DNA from 2 places in the Staphylococcus schleiferi genome. Region 1 is predicted to be linked to the other one. Evidence: riboswitches for the same ligand, from Rfam matches in the RefSeq annotation. Region 1 holds a riboswitch; the other holds the start of a gene.
What was found. Region 1 has a riboswitch for thiamine pyrophosphate ahead of tenA (thiaminase II). Riboswitches for the same ligand answer to the same signal wherever they lie in the genome.

Region 1 (8,386 bases):
TTACGACTTGAGTATTTTTCCCTGCTTTTGCATTTTTCTCGCGCTCGAATTTCTCAATTAATGGTGCAACTTCTGCTTTTGCTTTACGTCCATAGACAACGTTAGCAACATAAGTTTGAACAACAAGGAACGCAGCTGACACTGACCAATACAAACCTAGTGCAGCAGCTGAACTTAATGAAATCCAAATAATCATAATTGGAGAAATAATCATCATCATGTATCCCATTTGACGTTGCTCAGGTGGCATATTAAAGCTTGAAACATACGCTTGAATAAAGTAGAGCACACCAGCTATAATTGTAATCCAAATATCGGGCTTATCTAAATGGAACCATAAAAAGTCAGAAAACTTTGTAATTCCCCCACCTGATGGGTATTTTAAAACAAAGTATAAAGCCATGACGATAGGCATTTGTATAATGAGAGGTAAACATCCCAACATACTTGCCATAGGATTCATATTATATTTTTTATAAACTTGCATCATTTCTTGATTGGCAGCTAATTTATCTTCTTGAGTACGCGCACGTTTAACCTTTTCTTGTGCTTCTGTAATTTCAGGTTTTGCAATTTTCATTTTTTCACGCATCATATGCATGTTTTTATAGTTGGTCAGCATAAAAGGTAATAAGACGAGACGGACAGCTAATACAAGAATAACAATGGCCAACCCGTAATTATCGCCTAACGAATTCCCCAACCAATGAATGAGATTGTCCATAGGCTGAACAAACGTATTATAAAAGAAACCATTTCGGTTTTCAGGCTTACTGTAATCACATCCAGCTAGAAATAAGACTACACCTAGAAGGGTCGTCAGTAACGCTTTGTTCTTCATTTTTCCACCTCTAAAGTAATATTCACATAAATGATATTTTATCATAGAAATCGTAATGGTGGAAATATATTCAAACGTAAAAATGATTTTATTTGAAATATTGCATATAACGATTCACAGAGTTTTCAATATTTCTACTATGTGTTATCGAGGAAATGGTCGCAATACCATCTGCTCCATTTTTAATAATAGATGACACATTTTCTTCAGTTATGCCACCTATAGCTACAATAGGAATATTCTCATCATATTCTCTCATTCGTCGAATCATTTCGACACCACCAGGTTTTTTGGCATCGCTTTTTGAACTCGTTTCATAAACGGGTCCAACACCAATATAATCTACATGTGTCAAATCTGATTGATCATACTCTTCGAAGTTCCCTACACTTAATCCAATAATTTTGTTTTCTAGCTTAGAATAAAATGAAGCTATTTTTTCATCATCTTGTCCTACATGAACACCATCAGCATCAATTTCTATCGCCAAATTGATATCATCATTGACGATAAAAGGCACTTTATAGGCATGACATAACTTTTGCAATTCCAACGCCTTCTTCTTTTTCTCATTTCCTGTTAAAGAAGATGGCCCCTTTTCGCGGAATTGGAACATTGTAATACCCGCCTCTAACGCTTCTTTAAGAATCGACTCAAGACTGCCCTCTTTCACATCTTGCGTTCCGGCAATGAAATAAATACGTAATTGCTTGCGGTCAAAACCCATTTTAAATCACTTCTCTCTTTTTGATCTCCAATTGGTAAGATTCAGCGGATGTTTGATTCAATGCATCAATAAAAGCGACAAGAAAAGTCCCTGGTAAATCTGCGCCCTCTCGAAGCTCAGCCTGTTCTGCAGCAATATTATAAAAAGATACTGCTTGGGTCAATTGTTCGATTGAAGGTATTTCATCTCCTAATAAAAAGCTCGCAATCACACCTCCAAGCAAACATCCTGCTCCTGTGATTTTAGTAAGGAGTGGCGTACCATTAGATAATGTAACAATACCCTCTTTTTGAATAATAACATCGACCTTGCCAGAAATAACGATAGCGGTTTGATACTTTTTATACGCTTCTTGTGCGATTGTTACAACATCGATATCATCCGCACTATCCGTACCTTTCATCGTTGTTGTCGTATCGACTAAAGTCATTATTTCAGAAGCATTACCTTTAATGACCGATACATCTACTTCCTCTAGGAAACGTTGACAAAAATCTTTTCTAAATTGAGATGCGCCCACTGCAACTGGATCAAACACAACAGGCACGCCTTTTTTATTGGCTGTTTTTGCGATTTTTAGCATGTCTTCACCGCGTTGCTTTGTCAATGTCCCAATATTAATTAATAATGCTTGCGCTACATTAAAAAAATCATCTGCTTCTTCCGGTGCTTCACTCATTGCAGGGCTTGCACCGACACTAATCAAACCGTTAGCCGTAAAGTTTTTAACAACATCATTGGTGTAACAAACAACTAAAGGATGTTGTGCTCTTAACTTTAATAAAAAATTCATATTAATCCCACCCATTGATTTTTTCATATGCAAAATGGTTCACCGGGCCACGCCCTTTTCCTATTTCAGGGGTATGTTGAATTGCTAACGAAATATATTTTTTCGCTTTAGCTACTGCATCGAAAACTGACTTTCCTTTTGCTAATTCTGCTGTAATAACTGCCGAAAAAGTACAACCTGTTCCATGTGTGTGTTGTGTTGGGAAACGTTCACTTTTAAATTCATAATGACCTTCTTTAGTAAATAAATGGTCAATCGCATCGCCTTCTAAATGGCCACCTTTAATAATGACACCTTTTGAGCCAATTTCTTGAATAAAATATTGACCGGCACGAAGAATTTTTTCTTCACTATCAATGGTCATTTCCACGATTTCTTCAGCTTCAGGAAGATTAGGTGTTGCAACATCTGCATAAGGTAATAATGATTCTTTTAAACTCTGACGTACACTTTGGTCCATTAATGAATCTCCACTTTTGGCAACCATTACGGGATCTATGACATAAGGAATATCAATCTTTTTCAAATAGTTTTCGATGACTTCCATCATTTCCGGTGTAGGTATCATACCCGTTTTTAAAGCATGCGGTTTTTCATCATTAAATACACTTTCTAATTGTTCTTCAAGCCATGCAGCATCTAAATTATGAATATGCTGAACACCTAAAGAGTTTTGCGCTACAATACTTGTAATTGCTGCCATGCCATAAACACCACAGGAATGAAAAGATTTCAAATCTGCCATTGCACCTGCGCCACCACTAGGATCCGTACCTGCAATTGTTAAAGCTATTTTTGGTTTTTCCATTTTTTACCCTCCAAATTCCCATTGTTCTAATTGATATGACATATTAAAGAAACGGCGTTCATGAATCGTACTTTGTAGAAAGTTTTGTCGTAAAGTTTTTTGAACTTGAGTAGAACTCGTTTCTGCATAATCATCTAACCATCGTTGAATGTATGACATTAAAGTGTCCATTTCTTGTGCATAAAATGCAAACCATGATTTCAATGGGTTTGAATTTGAAAAATCGTACTGTGCCATTGCACGTTTACCAAGTTGTTGATAAACATATGGGCATGGCGCCATAGCGGCAATCGTATATGCCACATTATCAAATGCAAAAGCATTGTAATACATATGTTTAATGTAATGATCGGCAGAGGGATACCATTCACCCTCAGCGATTATCGATTGATAATCTTCACCTACAAAATCAGCTAAAATATGATGCGGTTCCACTTCTCCTGAGCTTGCAAATTGTATTTGTTCGGTCAAAAATTGTATTTCTTCTTTTGAATTGACTTTAGGTATTAACAACGCGTATATTTTCGCAAACTCATTTAAATAGCGAGCGTCTGCACGTAAATAATGCTTAACTGCTGCTTTAGGAATTTGCCCTGTAAGTAAACCTTGAATAAAATCATCATTATAAATTTGCTCAATAATTGGCTCTGCCTCTTGCATTAACTGTTCAGAAAATGTCATTTTGTATTCTCCTTTGATATGAAAAAAGACCACTAAGAAAAGCAGCCTTGATAACATACCATGGTGAATGATGTTATACCGCTACTTCCCTACGTTGGTATCAACCAAATCAGGTTCGAAGGGTCTGAATTGCCATTCATCTCAGCCATAAGGCGCCCCTAGTAGTCTTATTTATTTATACTTAATGTATCAAAAAGACTGTTTAATTTCAATTAGAGTCGACTTTTATTCTGAATATTCTATTTTAATGATTCGATTTACCAATTATTAGTATGAAACTGTTGTTCCAATATTTAATACCTTTATGTATGTATTCTTTTCATTTATAGAGCGCAGTCGATGTCTGGGCTGCGCTTTCGCTCTTCTAGCTCGCCTCAGCCCTAGTCATCTTTGCCGGGGTGGGACGACGAAATCTATAGATTTCTGTCCCACTCCCATTCAAAAATAATAGTTGGGAATGTTTTTGAAGGTAAATGAATAAGATCAGTTAAATGATTGTGTGAGGTAAATTCGATTATATTTTGTAAGGGGAAATATAATTTGAGAAGGTTGATTTTGAAAGCATAGTGGGTGATAAATCATAGATATTTAAATTTGTGTTTGGCTTGTTAGGTTTTCACATGTTGATTTCATTTGCGAGGGAATAAAGGGATAAAATTGTGTAACGAGAAGTTCCGTAGCATAACGTTTTTCATCATTATGAAAAAAACGTCTTGTTTGAATTTGTCCGCTGATTGCTACAATGATGTCTTCTTTGAAAGCTTCTTTAATTTGAATTGCCACTTCTCCATATGCTTTGCAGTTCAAAAAGTCATACATGGGTCGCTGGTTGCGACTTAAATAGTTACGTGTGACTTTGGCTGTAAAAGTTATCAAGTGACTGTTTTCATTTTCATAATACTGTGGCGGACGATTAATACAACCGATTGCTTGAAATTGGTTAATTGAGCTCACCTCCTATATCCGTAATATAGTCGGTTTATCACAATAAAACAATGTTCAAAAAATTAAAAACAACCATGCAACCTCCTTTAAAAGTTCAAGCAGGTAAAGAATTTTTTTACTTTTTGAGTTATAATAAGCGATGAATCCATTTTTTCGAAAAGTTCTTTAATCTTTTAAGGGGTTGGTTGAATGAAAACATTTAAGGCTGTCCGCTTCCAAATCGTTTCTGAAAACAGTACTGTGACAGAATATGAACTGATTGATGGCGTTATTATTAATAAAGAAAATAGTGGAACAGGTTGGTTGTTGGAAATTGTCATTTCTGATGTGCATCAAGAACAAATGGAACAGTATATGGCAGAAGAAAAGTTATTAGATATTCGTGTCGTCATTACACGCCCTTCTAACGATCCTGCGTTATTTGATGCCACAATTAAACATATTACACCTTTAAAAGAGTCTATCTCTGTCGTATTTGAATGTCACATCTATACATTGCGCCAAGTGTACGCGGAAAGTTTACTTGAGCAATTAGTGAATGAAGGTCTTGAAGGTGATGAGTTAATCACAACATTTAACCGTATGATGCAATCAAAACCACGTTTAAAAGACGAACGGCAATAGTGTGAAATTAATCATTTTTGACAACAACTTTTCGTAAAAATTAAACGTATCAGAAATATTAAATTGAATAAAACATCTCAAATATATTTAAACAAGAGGAATATCGACGTTTCTTCAAATAAAAGTAGATGTCTAGGTTGTACTTGATTCAAGTTGTTCACGACCCAGACATCTACTTTTTTATATTGGACATTCATTATGCCATTATATTTAATTTTTAATTAGGCATTAGGATCTTGCAATGCGAAAGTTAATTCACAACTACATGCAATTTGACCATCAACTGTTGCTTTAGCAGTCCCTTTTCCTATCGGCCCTTTAATTTTTGTGATTTCTACTTCTAAACGTAGTGTATCTCCTGGAACCACTTGCTTTTTAAAACGACATTTATCTATACCAGCAAATAAGGCTAACTTCCCTTTATTCTCCTCACTATTCAGCATAGCGACAGCACCTGTTTGTGCTAAAGCTTCTGTAATCAAGACGCCTGGCATAACTGCATATTCTGGAAAATGGCCTTGGAAAAACGGCTCATTACCTGAAACTTGTTTAATACCCACGCAACGTTGACCCGGCTCATATTCAACAACTTTATCTATCAACAAAAAAGGTTGACGGTGCGGTATAATATTTTTTATTTCATTATAATCAAAGATGGTTTCCATTAATCTTCTCCTCCAATTGTTTCAAATATATGATGCCAAAAACTCAAATCAAACATTTTAATGACGTTGTCATGGTTAATAATAAAGCCTGTCATGATTCCGACAAAAAACAAAATTACTGCGACGATTACAAAAAGAATCAATTTTGCACTGAGTGAATGCGTCAGGACTTGTAACCAGTTATTTCGCTTAGTCATTAACTCTTTCAATTTGAGCACCTAATGATTTAAGCTTTCCATGAAAATTCACATAACCACGATCAAGGTGTTTCAGTTCAGTTACTGTTGTTTCTCCATCTGCCACAAGGCCAGCTAAAATTAAAGCTGCTGCTGCACGTAAATCGGTTGCTTTGACTTGCGCACCTTGCAACTCACTTTTGCCTTCTATTTTTGCGCTACGGCCTTCAACTGATATTTTAGCATTCATACGTTTGAATTCACCTACATGCATAAATCGGTTTTCAAACACCGTTTCCGTGATGACTTTATGGCCTTCAGCTGTTAAAAGCAGTGCCATCATTTGTGACTGCATATCTGTCGGGAAACCTGGGTGAGGAAGCGTTTTAACATCTACTGGCTGTAGTTGTTCCGGAGCAGTTACACGTATACCATCCTCTTGATATTCGAGGTTTACACCCATTTCTTCCAATTTATAGACTAAACTTGTCATGTGCTCTTTAATTGCACCTTTAACCAATACGTCGCCTCTCGTAATGGCAGCAGCAATCATCAGTGTTCCTGCTTCGATACGGTCAGGAATAATTACGTGTTGGACCCCTTTCAATGATTCAACACCGTTAATAATGATGGTATCTGTGCCTGCACCTTTAACGTCGCCACCCATTTCATTAATGTAATTTGCGAGGTCGACAATTTCAGGTTCTCTTGCAACATTTTCAATGACGGTACGTCCTTTTGCCAAGGTTGCTGCCATAATCACATTTTGTGTTGCGCCTACACTTGGAAAATCAAAATGGATCTCATTTCCAACTAAACCTTGAGGTGCTTCAGCATAGATATAACCTGCTTCTTGATATATTTTGGCACCTAATGCTTCAAGACCTTTTAAGTGCTGCTCTATCGGACGGGAACCGATTGCACACCCTCCAGGTAATGCTACTTTTGCACGTCCTAATCTAGCTAATAAAGGTCCCATAACAAGGATGCTAGCTCTCATTTTACTCACATATTCATAAGGGGCTTCTTCATTTAAATCTTTAGAAGCATCGACTGTTACCGATTGCTTTTTTTCATGATATTTCACTTTAGCATTTAAAACGCTAAGCACGTTGTTAATTGTTTCGACATCACTTAAAGCAGGTACGTTAAGTAATTCACTTTTCCCTTTACTTGCTAATAATGAAGCTGTAATAATCGGTAGGACTGCATTTTTTGCCCCCTCTACCGTTACTTCACCTTTAAGCGTTTGACCGCCTTTAACAATAATTCTATCCATCTTCATTAATCCTCCACTAGTTTACAACTCTGTTCTATTTTTTTAATTGGTCACTACTTGAGCAAATACACCGGTTATTAGCTATTTAACTTATTTATTTTATTTTAAACATCATGAGTTGAATTTTTAAAATAAATATCTGATTTGCGTAGAAAAATGTAGTAAATCAATAATAAAATTACTCACGCTTGTGCCTAATAAAATTGCTGCAAAAATCATAATGACTTGTACTTGCATAGGAAATCCTTTTTTAAAAAACTGATCTAGCCTAATTGCATTTAAGCCCCAATAAGCAATACAAATACAGAACACGTGCGTTATAATATGTGCGATAGCAAATTGACCCATATAATCCATATTGTTATTTTGCTCCTTCACAATTTCATTCTCTTCATTAATTCTACATGATTTATAGTACAATTCATACTATTAGCGCCTTTTATAAACACAATTTTTCTATAATAGCATTGAAATGAAATATAATGGGCAATAATAGTTTTAGAGACTTATGATTGCTAGATTGCAGCATTGATACCATTATAAAAAGCTCGATGTGTGGATAGATACACATCGAGCTTTTGATTGTTAGCTCGTCAAAGCCAACTACTTGTATTTAGCAACTTCGATACGGTTATCAGCACGTTGCAATGCACGTTCTGCACGTTTTAAATCCGTATCTGATTGATCTCCTTCAAGATAAAAAGTTGCACGTTGTTTTGCTGATTTTGCACGCTCTAAGTCAATATCTTCTGCTGATTCAGCAGCTTGTGCTAAAATATTTACTTTTTCATGTCTAATCTCAGCAAACCCTTCTGTTACAGCGATATAATCTGCTTTGCCATCTTTA
Region 2 (8,386 bases), 1.2 Mb from region 1:
TTGGACCAAAACCTTCATAACGTAACGCATCGAAATTTTCTTCGCCGCCACCTTTAGCTTTGTCGATTGCTCTTTCAATAATATGGTTGGGTACAGAATAAGTTTTAGCACGTTCAAGTACAAGTTTTAACGCTTGGTTTGACTCTGGATCTGGCTCTCCTGATTTTGCGGCCACATAGATTTCTTTACCAAATTTTGCATAAATACGACTTGTATTTTTATCTTTTTGTGCTTTCTTTTCTTTAATGTTATTCCATTTACGTCCCATTACTTCCATCTCGCTTTCACATGCTTTTTTGAATACTCTTTATTATACATGGAAATTTTACAGTATGGCAAATTCTACTCAATGTGAACAGGTTGTACGAATAATCGTTGTACTAATTCATGCGCCGTTTGCTGATCTGACGCGTGATAAATCAACAACCGCCCATCTTGATATAATGTCATTTCATAGTCTTTATATTGTAATCGTTTAATAAAATGATTTTCGATTAAACATGTCACACTAGGATGGATTTTTGCTGAAAACTGCTCTGGAGAGAGTCTATATTGATAAACGCCACCACACAGTAATTGTGTTTGTTCAAGTTGTTTATGATTTAATCGATCATATTGATGTTGAGCACAAACTTTACAATCTTCTTCTTTCAATGCTTTGATAGACAATGTTTTCATTTTGCCACGATAAATATCCATTGTCGTCATACGATAAGAAAAATCACCATGCATCAAATAATGGAAGACTTCTGCTACAACCAGACTACTCGCCATATGAACAGCGGGCGGAAGAACACCATTAATATCACAACTTTCCATTGTATCTGGTACGTCTGGCATTACACAATGTAAGCATGGACCATCTTGATGAATTGGAAAAACACTCACTTGGCTCCCCACTACTGCCCCATAAATATAAGGAATATTTAACTTTCTAGAGGCTTCATTAACTAAATAACGTGTTTCAAATCGATCAAGTCCATCTAAAATCATGTCGGGTTGCGTTTCATTGAGGATACCCAATATGTTCCTTGCTGTAATCTCCTCATTCAATGGTTCTATCGTCACTTCATGGTTCATTGCTGACAGATGTTGTTGTAATGCAAATACTTTCGGCGTCATAGCTTGTACATCTGCTTCAGTATAGCCACTTTGACGATGTAAATTAGATAAGGACACCACGTCTTTATCAACAATTGTTAAACGGCCGACACCACTTCGCGTCAATTGCTCTGCGATACCACTGCCTAGCGCACCAACACCGATAACCATCACATGTAATTGTTGCAGTTGGACTTGTCCTTGTTGACCAAAAGGTTTAAATTTCTCTTGTCTGTTATAGCGGGTCATTATAAGAACCCTAACCCCTCTGATGGACTTGATTGAACAGCATTATAGCGAATAGGAATACGACCCGCTTCATAGCTCAAGCGACCCGCTTCAATACCTTTTTTCATTGCTTCTGCCATTTTCACAGAATCTTTAGCACGTGATACTGCAGAATTTAATAATATCGCATCTGCCCCAAGTTCCATCGCTTCCGCACAGTCTTTTGCTGAACCTATCCCCGCATCCACAATAACAGGAACTTGGCTTTTTTCTATAATATAACGTAAGTTTAAAGGATTGCTAATCCCTCTTCCTGTACCAATTGGCGAAGCAAGTGGCATCACGGCATGTACACCGAGCGCTTCCAAACGTTTCGCTAACACAACATCATCTGAAATATATGGACAAACAATGTAGCCTTTTTCTAATAAAATTTCACATGCTTTATAAGTTTCGAGGGGATCAGGTAATAATGTTTCATCATCACCAATTACCTCTACTTTAATCATGTCACATACACCAGCTTCATTTGCCAATTCAGCAATACGTACTGCTTCTTCAGCCGTTTTCGCACCTGCTGTATTTGGAAATGTCGTAAATTTAGATAAGTCCACATTGGCTAAAGGGTTCGGCAACTTTTCATCATACAAACTCATTCGGCGTACCGCAAATGTAAGTACTTCTGTTTCAGATGCATCAATTGCACGAGATTGAATCTCTTCATTTTCGAATTTACCTGTTCCTAAAAACAATCTTGAATTGAAACTTAAATTACCAATTTTAAACATCATTAACCGCCTCCAACAAATTCTAAAAGTTCTAACTGATCGTCTTCACGCACTTCAGTTGTATCCCACTCTGAGCGTTTTACAACTTCTTCGTTACGTTCAACTGCCATGCGTTTTGATTCAATACCAAAGTGATTCAATATATCACGAATCGTAGTGCCTTCATCGAAAAGTTGCCTTTCACCATTCACATATACTTGCATTACCTTCACTCCTTTGCACGCCAATAAGTGACCATTTGTCTAAACTGATGGATTTCGTTTGAAAACGCACTTCCGATACATGCGATCCCCGAAAAACCTGTAGGAACGTTTTGGATTGTCTCAAGACGAATGCCTCCAATTGCAATAATAGGAAAGTCAATAGACAACACTGCTGCAATTTCACTAGAGGATCGTGGTGGCTGATGGGGCTTAGAGGGTGTGGGAAAGAGATGACCAAACAATACGAAATCAAAATGTTGGGCTTGCGCATAGCGAATACTATTTTCAGAATGCGTAGACATACTAATACGATAATCCGGCGACTTCTGTTTGATATGTTCGGCGTTAACATCACCTTCTCTGAAATGAAGGCGATGAATGCCCAATTGCTCGGCAAGCTGCACATCCGTATGTACAATCATTTTAGATTTTGGAAAACCTTCATCATGCAACTTTAAAATCCAATTTTCTAGTTCAGGCTTTCTCATAGGTGTCCTGAAAATGACGCCATCAATATCAGGTTCAATTGCACACAAGCGTTGAATATGCGTATAATCAAGCCTTTGATAAGGTGTAACCACTACAATCATCGTATCCATCCTCCTTAACGCAACAAAAAAAGCTACTTTTCATAAATCAAATTAAGAAAAGTAGCGTGTTATTCCCACGAATTCAGCCACTTTCCTACGCCAGTACGAACTGGATCAGGTTCAGGAATTTTGAAATCGCATTTCAATCTCAGCCATTCGCAATGGCACTTCCAGTGGAATCGTTTTATCTATTCAATTGCGTTAACGTTTTACCATACGTGTTAATTCTAACACATAACGAATAATACGGAAAAGGTTTAAGAACAAATTGAAACCCATCTCTCTAAGTGAAAATTGTCCTCGTTTCATCCGATTAAAGTCATAAAGCGTATACAATAAGAATAATAACAAACCTACCACCGCAATGAGCGTATGGTAAATCGGGTTATGGATAAACCACCCAAGTAGACTTGCTAAAATTAAAGCGATAAGTGTCACGAATAAATATTTTCCAATACTTGAAGCATCTTTTATCAAAAAATAACCTAAAAAGCCAAAGATAAGAAACGCCGCAATCGCTAATAAAACAGTGTTAAAAAATACACTTGGCCCTAAATCTTCTAACGTATACATAAATGTGGCATAGGATAATAAGCCTGCAACAATGGTATAAATATGTGAAATGATAGGACCACTAAAACGTACACGTTGGACAACCATCGAAATCAGAATAAGGATAAGTAATCCTATCGATAGCGGTTGGCGCCATGCTTCTGGTAAAAATTGACCTAAATAAGTTGAAATCCCAAAAATAAGCCAATAATAAACAAAAAAGAGCCAAACTTTTCCATAAGCCTTACTAGGGGGTTGATGTGTTGATGATGACATCTTTTCTCTCCTTTCTTTTTGGTTGTTATATTTTACGATAGATTGTGTTACGAATAAAATAAAGTCTCTTGTCTTGTACCCGAAAATGCACTTTTTAGACCTCATTCAATATCGCATTAAATTTTCATCTCGATAAATTCGCGTCTTATGGCCCTTTTTATTACGTCATTTTTTATTTTACATTCAGTTGAAACAGCCTGGGTATCAACCTATAAAACACTTCAACGCCCTTATTAAGCCATTAGAAATTGCACACTGTTCAATGACTCACTGTTACGATGAATCGATGCACGTTTGAATTTAAAACAATGAAGCACTGTATATTTTTGACGATGCATGGATGGCGAGACGCCTGAGGGAACAGGACAAGCCGAAGACTACAGGCTGAGGCTGTCCCCTCGGAAAGCGAAGCCATCCATACAAGTAATCCAACATCAAAAACGCTCTAAGACAGTTTAATTAAAAACAATCTTAGAGCGTTTGAATTGAGGAAATAACCCCAGCCTCATCTCATCATAAACCGTACAACGGCCACTGTACAATCAACAATTAATGTGCTGACAAATGATCTAACGCCATATTTAACGCCAACACATTCACATAGTCATCATACATCGTTCCTTTATGTGCTTGCTTAGTAATTAATTGATCAATTTGTTGTGGTGAGAGATTTCGTTGTTTTGCAATACGTGCCACCTGTTGTTTTGCATTATCCACCGTAATATCCGGATCTAAACCTGAACCAGATTCTGTCACCGCATCAATCGGTGTATGGTGACCATCATCTTGTTTTAAGTCTTCTACTCTCTTTTTAAGTTCAGGATTGCCATTTGAATAGTTATCACTACCAGAAGCCACCCCTTTTTCTTTTAATGTCGTTTTATCCATATTATATTTGACAGCACTCGTTCTTCCGTGAAAATACTGAGGTTCATTCCACTGCTGTCCAATGAGATTTGAACCTACTACCTTACCATTCTGTGTCACAAGACTTCCGTTAGCTTGGTGATGAAACAACGTCTGTCCAACTGCCGTTACAGCCAATGGAAAGAGGACACCACACAAAACCATTGTCATTACAACGAGTCCTATGCTACTTCTTATCGCTTTCATATACACCCTCCTATATCCACCATTGAACAATGAGATCGATGAGTTTAATTCCAATAAACGGAACAATCATACCACCCAATCCATATACCAACATATTTTTCATGAGGATGGTCTCCGTTGAAGCACCTTTAATGCGCACACCTTTCATCGCAATTGGAATTAATAATGCAATAATCAGTGCATTAAATATTAACGCTGAAACAATTGCAGATTCAGGAGAATTCAAACGCATAATATTTAAAATACTCATTTCCGGTACAGTGACCATCATCATTGCAGGTAAAATCGCAAAATATTTCGCAATATCATTCGCAATACTAAATGTTGTCAACGCACCTCTCGTCATCAATAATTGTTTACCGATTTTAACAACTTCCATCAGTTTAGTTGGATTTGAATCCAAATCAATTAGATTTGCTGCTTCTTTTGCACTTAATGTACCTGAGTTCATAGCTAATCCAACGTTGGCTTGTGCTAATGCAGGCGCATCGTTTGTTCCGTCTCCTGTCATCGCGACGATATGCCCTTTTTCTTGTTCTTCTTTAATGACTTTTATTTTATCTTCTGGCTTACATTCTGCGATAAAACGATCCACACCCGCTTCTTTCGCAATAGTCGCGGCAGTTAATTCGTTATCACCTGTACACATAACTGTTTCGATGCCCATTTGACGTAACTCTTGAAAACGTTCGACCAATCCTTCTTTAATGACATCTTTTAAGTAAATAACGCCTAAAATGGTTTGATCTTCAACGACGATTAAAGGTGTTCCGCCTTTACTAGAGACTTCAGTAACCAGCGATTCAATATTAGAAGGTACCCTGCCGCCTTTTTGTTTAACATATTTAATCATACTATTAGGTGCCCCTTTAAAGACAGCACGATCACCCATGATAATACCGCTCATACGTGTTTCCGCTTTAAAAGGTTGGTAGTCACCTTTGACTTCATCCGGTAATTGAACCGATGAAGCTTGCGCCAAAGTAACAATACTTTTGCCTTCAGGTGTATCATCATAAACAGAAGTTTCGTAAGCTGCGACGAGTAATCTGTCGTACCATTCTTCATGCACAGGCATCAATGATTCCGCTAAACGGTTACCATAAGTAATTGTGCCGGTTTTATCCAAAATTAATACGTCTACGTCCCCGCATGTTTCTACGGAACGTCCGCTTTTAGCTAAAATATTAAACTGTGTCACACGGTCCATCCCAGCAATACCAATAGCTGAAAGTAATCCCCCAATCGTTGTCGGTATTAAACATACTGTTAATGCGATCAACGTTGCAATGGGCACATTCAGTTTTAAGTACTGTGCAATAGGATAAAACGTTAAAATAACAACTAAAAAGATAATCGTTAAAGTGATAAGTAAGGTAAAAAGTGCAATTTCATTTGGCGTTTTTTTACGTTGTGCACCTTCGACTAAGGCAATCATTTTATCTAAAAACGTAGCCCCTTCCTCACTATCGACTTCAATAATAAGCCAATCCGATGTTACAGTTGTGCCACCAATAACACCTGAAAAATCGCCACCTGATTCTTTAATCACTGGTGCTGATTCCCCTGTAATTGCAGATTCATCAACCGTTGCAATCCCTTCAATAATTGTTCCGTCTGATGGGATGGTTTCCCCTGCTTTAACAAGGATGCGATCCCCACGTTTTAACGCAGAACCGTCAATCGTTTCATATTTTTCATCGCCTATAATTCGACGTGCAACCATATTTGATTTTGTTTCACGAAGACTGTTCGCCTGTGCTTTACCACGTCCTTCAGCAATGGCTTCTGAAAAATTAGAGAACAGAATCGTCAATAATAAAATCACAAAAATCGTAAATAAATAAATTCGTGACATTGCATCATCTGTAAAAATTTGTGGAACTATCGTCATTATTAAAGTTAAAACCATCCCTACCTCTACAACAAACATAATTGGATTTTTAATGAGATATGCAGGGTTTAATTTTATAAAACTCTCTTTGATGGCTTGTTTGACGATCGCGCCATTCAAGACATGAGATGATTGATTCATTCAACATATCCTCCTTTATTTTAATGATAAAAATTCTCCAATAGGTCCAAGTAATAACACTGGTAAAAATGTCAAACCACTCAATAAAATAATAAAAATTGTGAGTGATACACCAAAGAAAGGTTTGTCGATAGCCACGGTCTGATCATCTTTTTGATATGCTTTTTTATTAACTAAGCTTGAAGCAATCATGATTTGTAAAATGATAGGTATATAACGCGCAATCAACATGACGATACCGGTTGAGACATTCCAGAACGTCGTATCATCTGCGAGTCCTTCAAACCCAGAACCATTATTGGCTGACGATGATGTCATTTCATAAAGTGCTTGTGAGATACCATGAAATGAAGGATTCGTTAATGCGTCACTCGCACCAGGAATAATAAAAGCGAATGCAGTCGCAACTAAAATCAATATCGGATGAATTAAAAATGTTAATGCGATGAGCTTCATTTCTCGTCCTTCTATTTTCATTCCTAAATAGTTTGGTGTTTTCCCTACCATCAAACTGCAAATAAATACTGTTAATAAGACGAAAATCAACATATTCATTAATCCGACACCTTCACCGCCGAAAATGGCGTTAAGCATCATTAATACTAAAGGTACAAAACCACCCAACGGTGTAAGCGTATCGTGCATATTATTAACGGTACCTGTCGTAAATGCTGTTGTAATCGTCGTGAAGAGTGCTGAAAGTCCTGGGCCAAATCTTACTTCTTTTCCTTCCATATTCGGTCCAACTACACCTAAATGAGATAACACAACGTTACCTTTGTACTCTGAAATAATGGCAATCGCAAAGAAAACTAAGAAAAATAACAACATTGTTCCAAATATGACATAAGCGTGCGCATGAATTTGCTTACCACTTTTTGTCAACATTCTTCCAAATAGGAAGACAAGCGCACCAGGAATCAACATCATACTCAACATTTCAATATAGTTCGACCATACAGTCGGATTTTCAAATGGTGTTGATGAGTTGGCGCCTAAAAAGCCTCCGCCGTTTGTACCGATATGTTTAATGGACTCTAATGAAGCAATAGGACCATATGCGATTTGTTGAATTTTGCCTGTGATCGTATGCAACGTTAAGTTACCTTTTAAAGTTTGTGGTGTGCCTTGACTCATCAAAAGAATACTCACAATAAATGATAGCGGTATTAAAACGCGGACGATAAACCGCACAACATCTTGATAAAAGTTGCCGATGACATCTGTCATTCCTGTTAGTCGACGCAGCATCGCAATACAAACCGCATAACCTGAAGCACTAGACGTAAACATCAAATAAGTGATGACAATCATCTGTGTTAAATATGTGAGTCCTGATTCTCCAGCGTAATGCTGTAAGTTCGTATTCGTTAAAAACGAAGCAACTGTATTAAACGCTAATGAAACCGATTGATTTAAATTATGATTCGGATTTAAAAAGAGCCATTGTTGAGTCAATAACAATAGAAACGACACAATTCCCATTAGTCCATTAAATAG

Region 2: another riboswitch for thiamine pyrophosphate. It lies ahead of MUA40_RS10280 (thiamine phosphate synthase); the one in region 1 lies ahead of tenA (thiaminase II).

What each region holds. Positions count from the first base shown of each region.
Region 1 is NZ_CP094712.1:817,487-825,872, reverse strand. Features, by position in the region: gene yidC (membrane protein insertase YidC) at 1-841, opposite strand, end outside; gene thiE (thiamine phosphate synthase) at 930-1,568, opposite strand; gene thiM (hydroxyethylthiazole kinase) at 1,570-2,361, opposite strand; gene thiD (bifunctional hydroxymethylpyrimidine kinase/phosphomethylpyrimidine kinase) at 2,363-3,169, opposite strand; gene tenA (thiaminase II) at 3,173-3,850, opposite strand; TPP riboswitch at 3,920-4,020, opposite strand; gene MUA40_RS03675 (single-stranded DNA-binding protein) at 4,439-4,804, opposite strand; gene MUA40_RS03670 (YwpF-like family protein) at 4,985-5,419, shown strand; gene fabZ (3-hydroxyacyl-ACP dehydratase FabZ) at 5,641-6,084, opposite strand; gene MUA40_RS03660 (hypothetical protein) at 6,084-6,302, opposite strand; gene murA (UDP-N-acetylglucosamine 1-carboxyvinyltransferase) at 6,274-7,539, opposite strand; gene MUA40_RS03650 (DUF1146 family protein) at 7,666-7,896, opposite strand; gene MUA40_RS03645 (F0F1 ATP synthase subunit epsilon) at 8,143-8,386, opposite strand, start outside.
Region 2 is NZ_CP094712.1:2,172,065-2,180,450, forward strand. Features, by position in the region: gene MUA40_RS10260 (YebC/PmpR family DNA-binding transcriptional regulator) at 1-268, opposite strand, end outside; gene MUA40_RS10265 (ThiF family adenylyltransferase) at 343-1,350, opposite strand; gene MUA40_RS10270 (thiazole synthase) at 1,350-2,117, opposite strand; gene thiS (sulfur carrier protein ThiS) at 2,120-2,320, opposite strand; gene MUA40_RS10280 (thiamine phosphate synthase) at 2,326-2,910, opposite strand; TPP riboswitch at 2,985-3,092, opposite strand; gene MUA40_RS10285 (Bax inhibitor-1 family protein) at 3,112-3,738, opposite strand; gene kdpC (potassium-transporting ATPase subunit KdpC) at 4,288-4,851, opposite strand; gene kdpB (potassium-transporting ATPase subunit KdpB) at 4,862-6,886, opposite strand; gene kdpA (potassium-transporting ATPase subunit KdpA) at 6,902-8,386, opposite strand, start outside.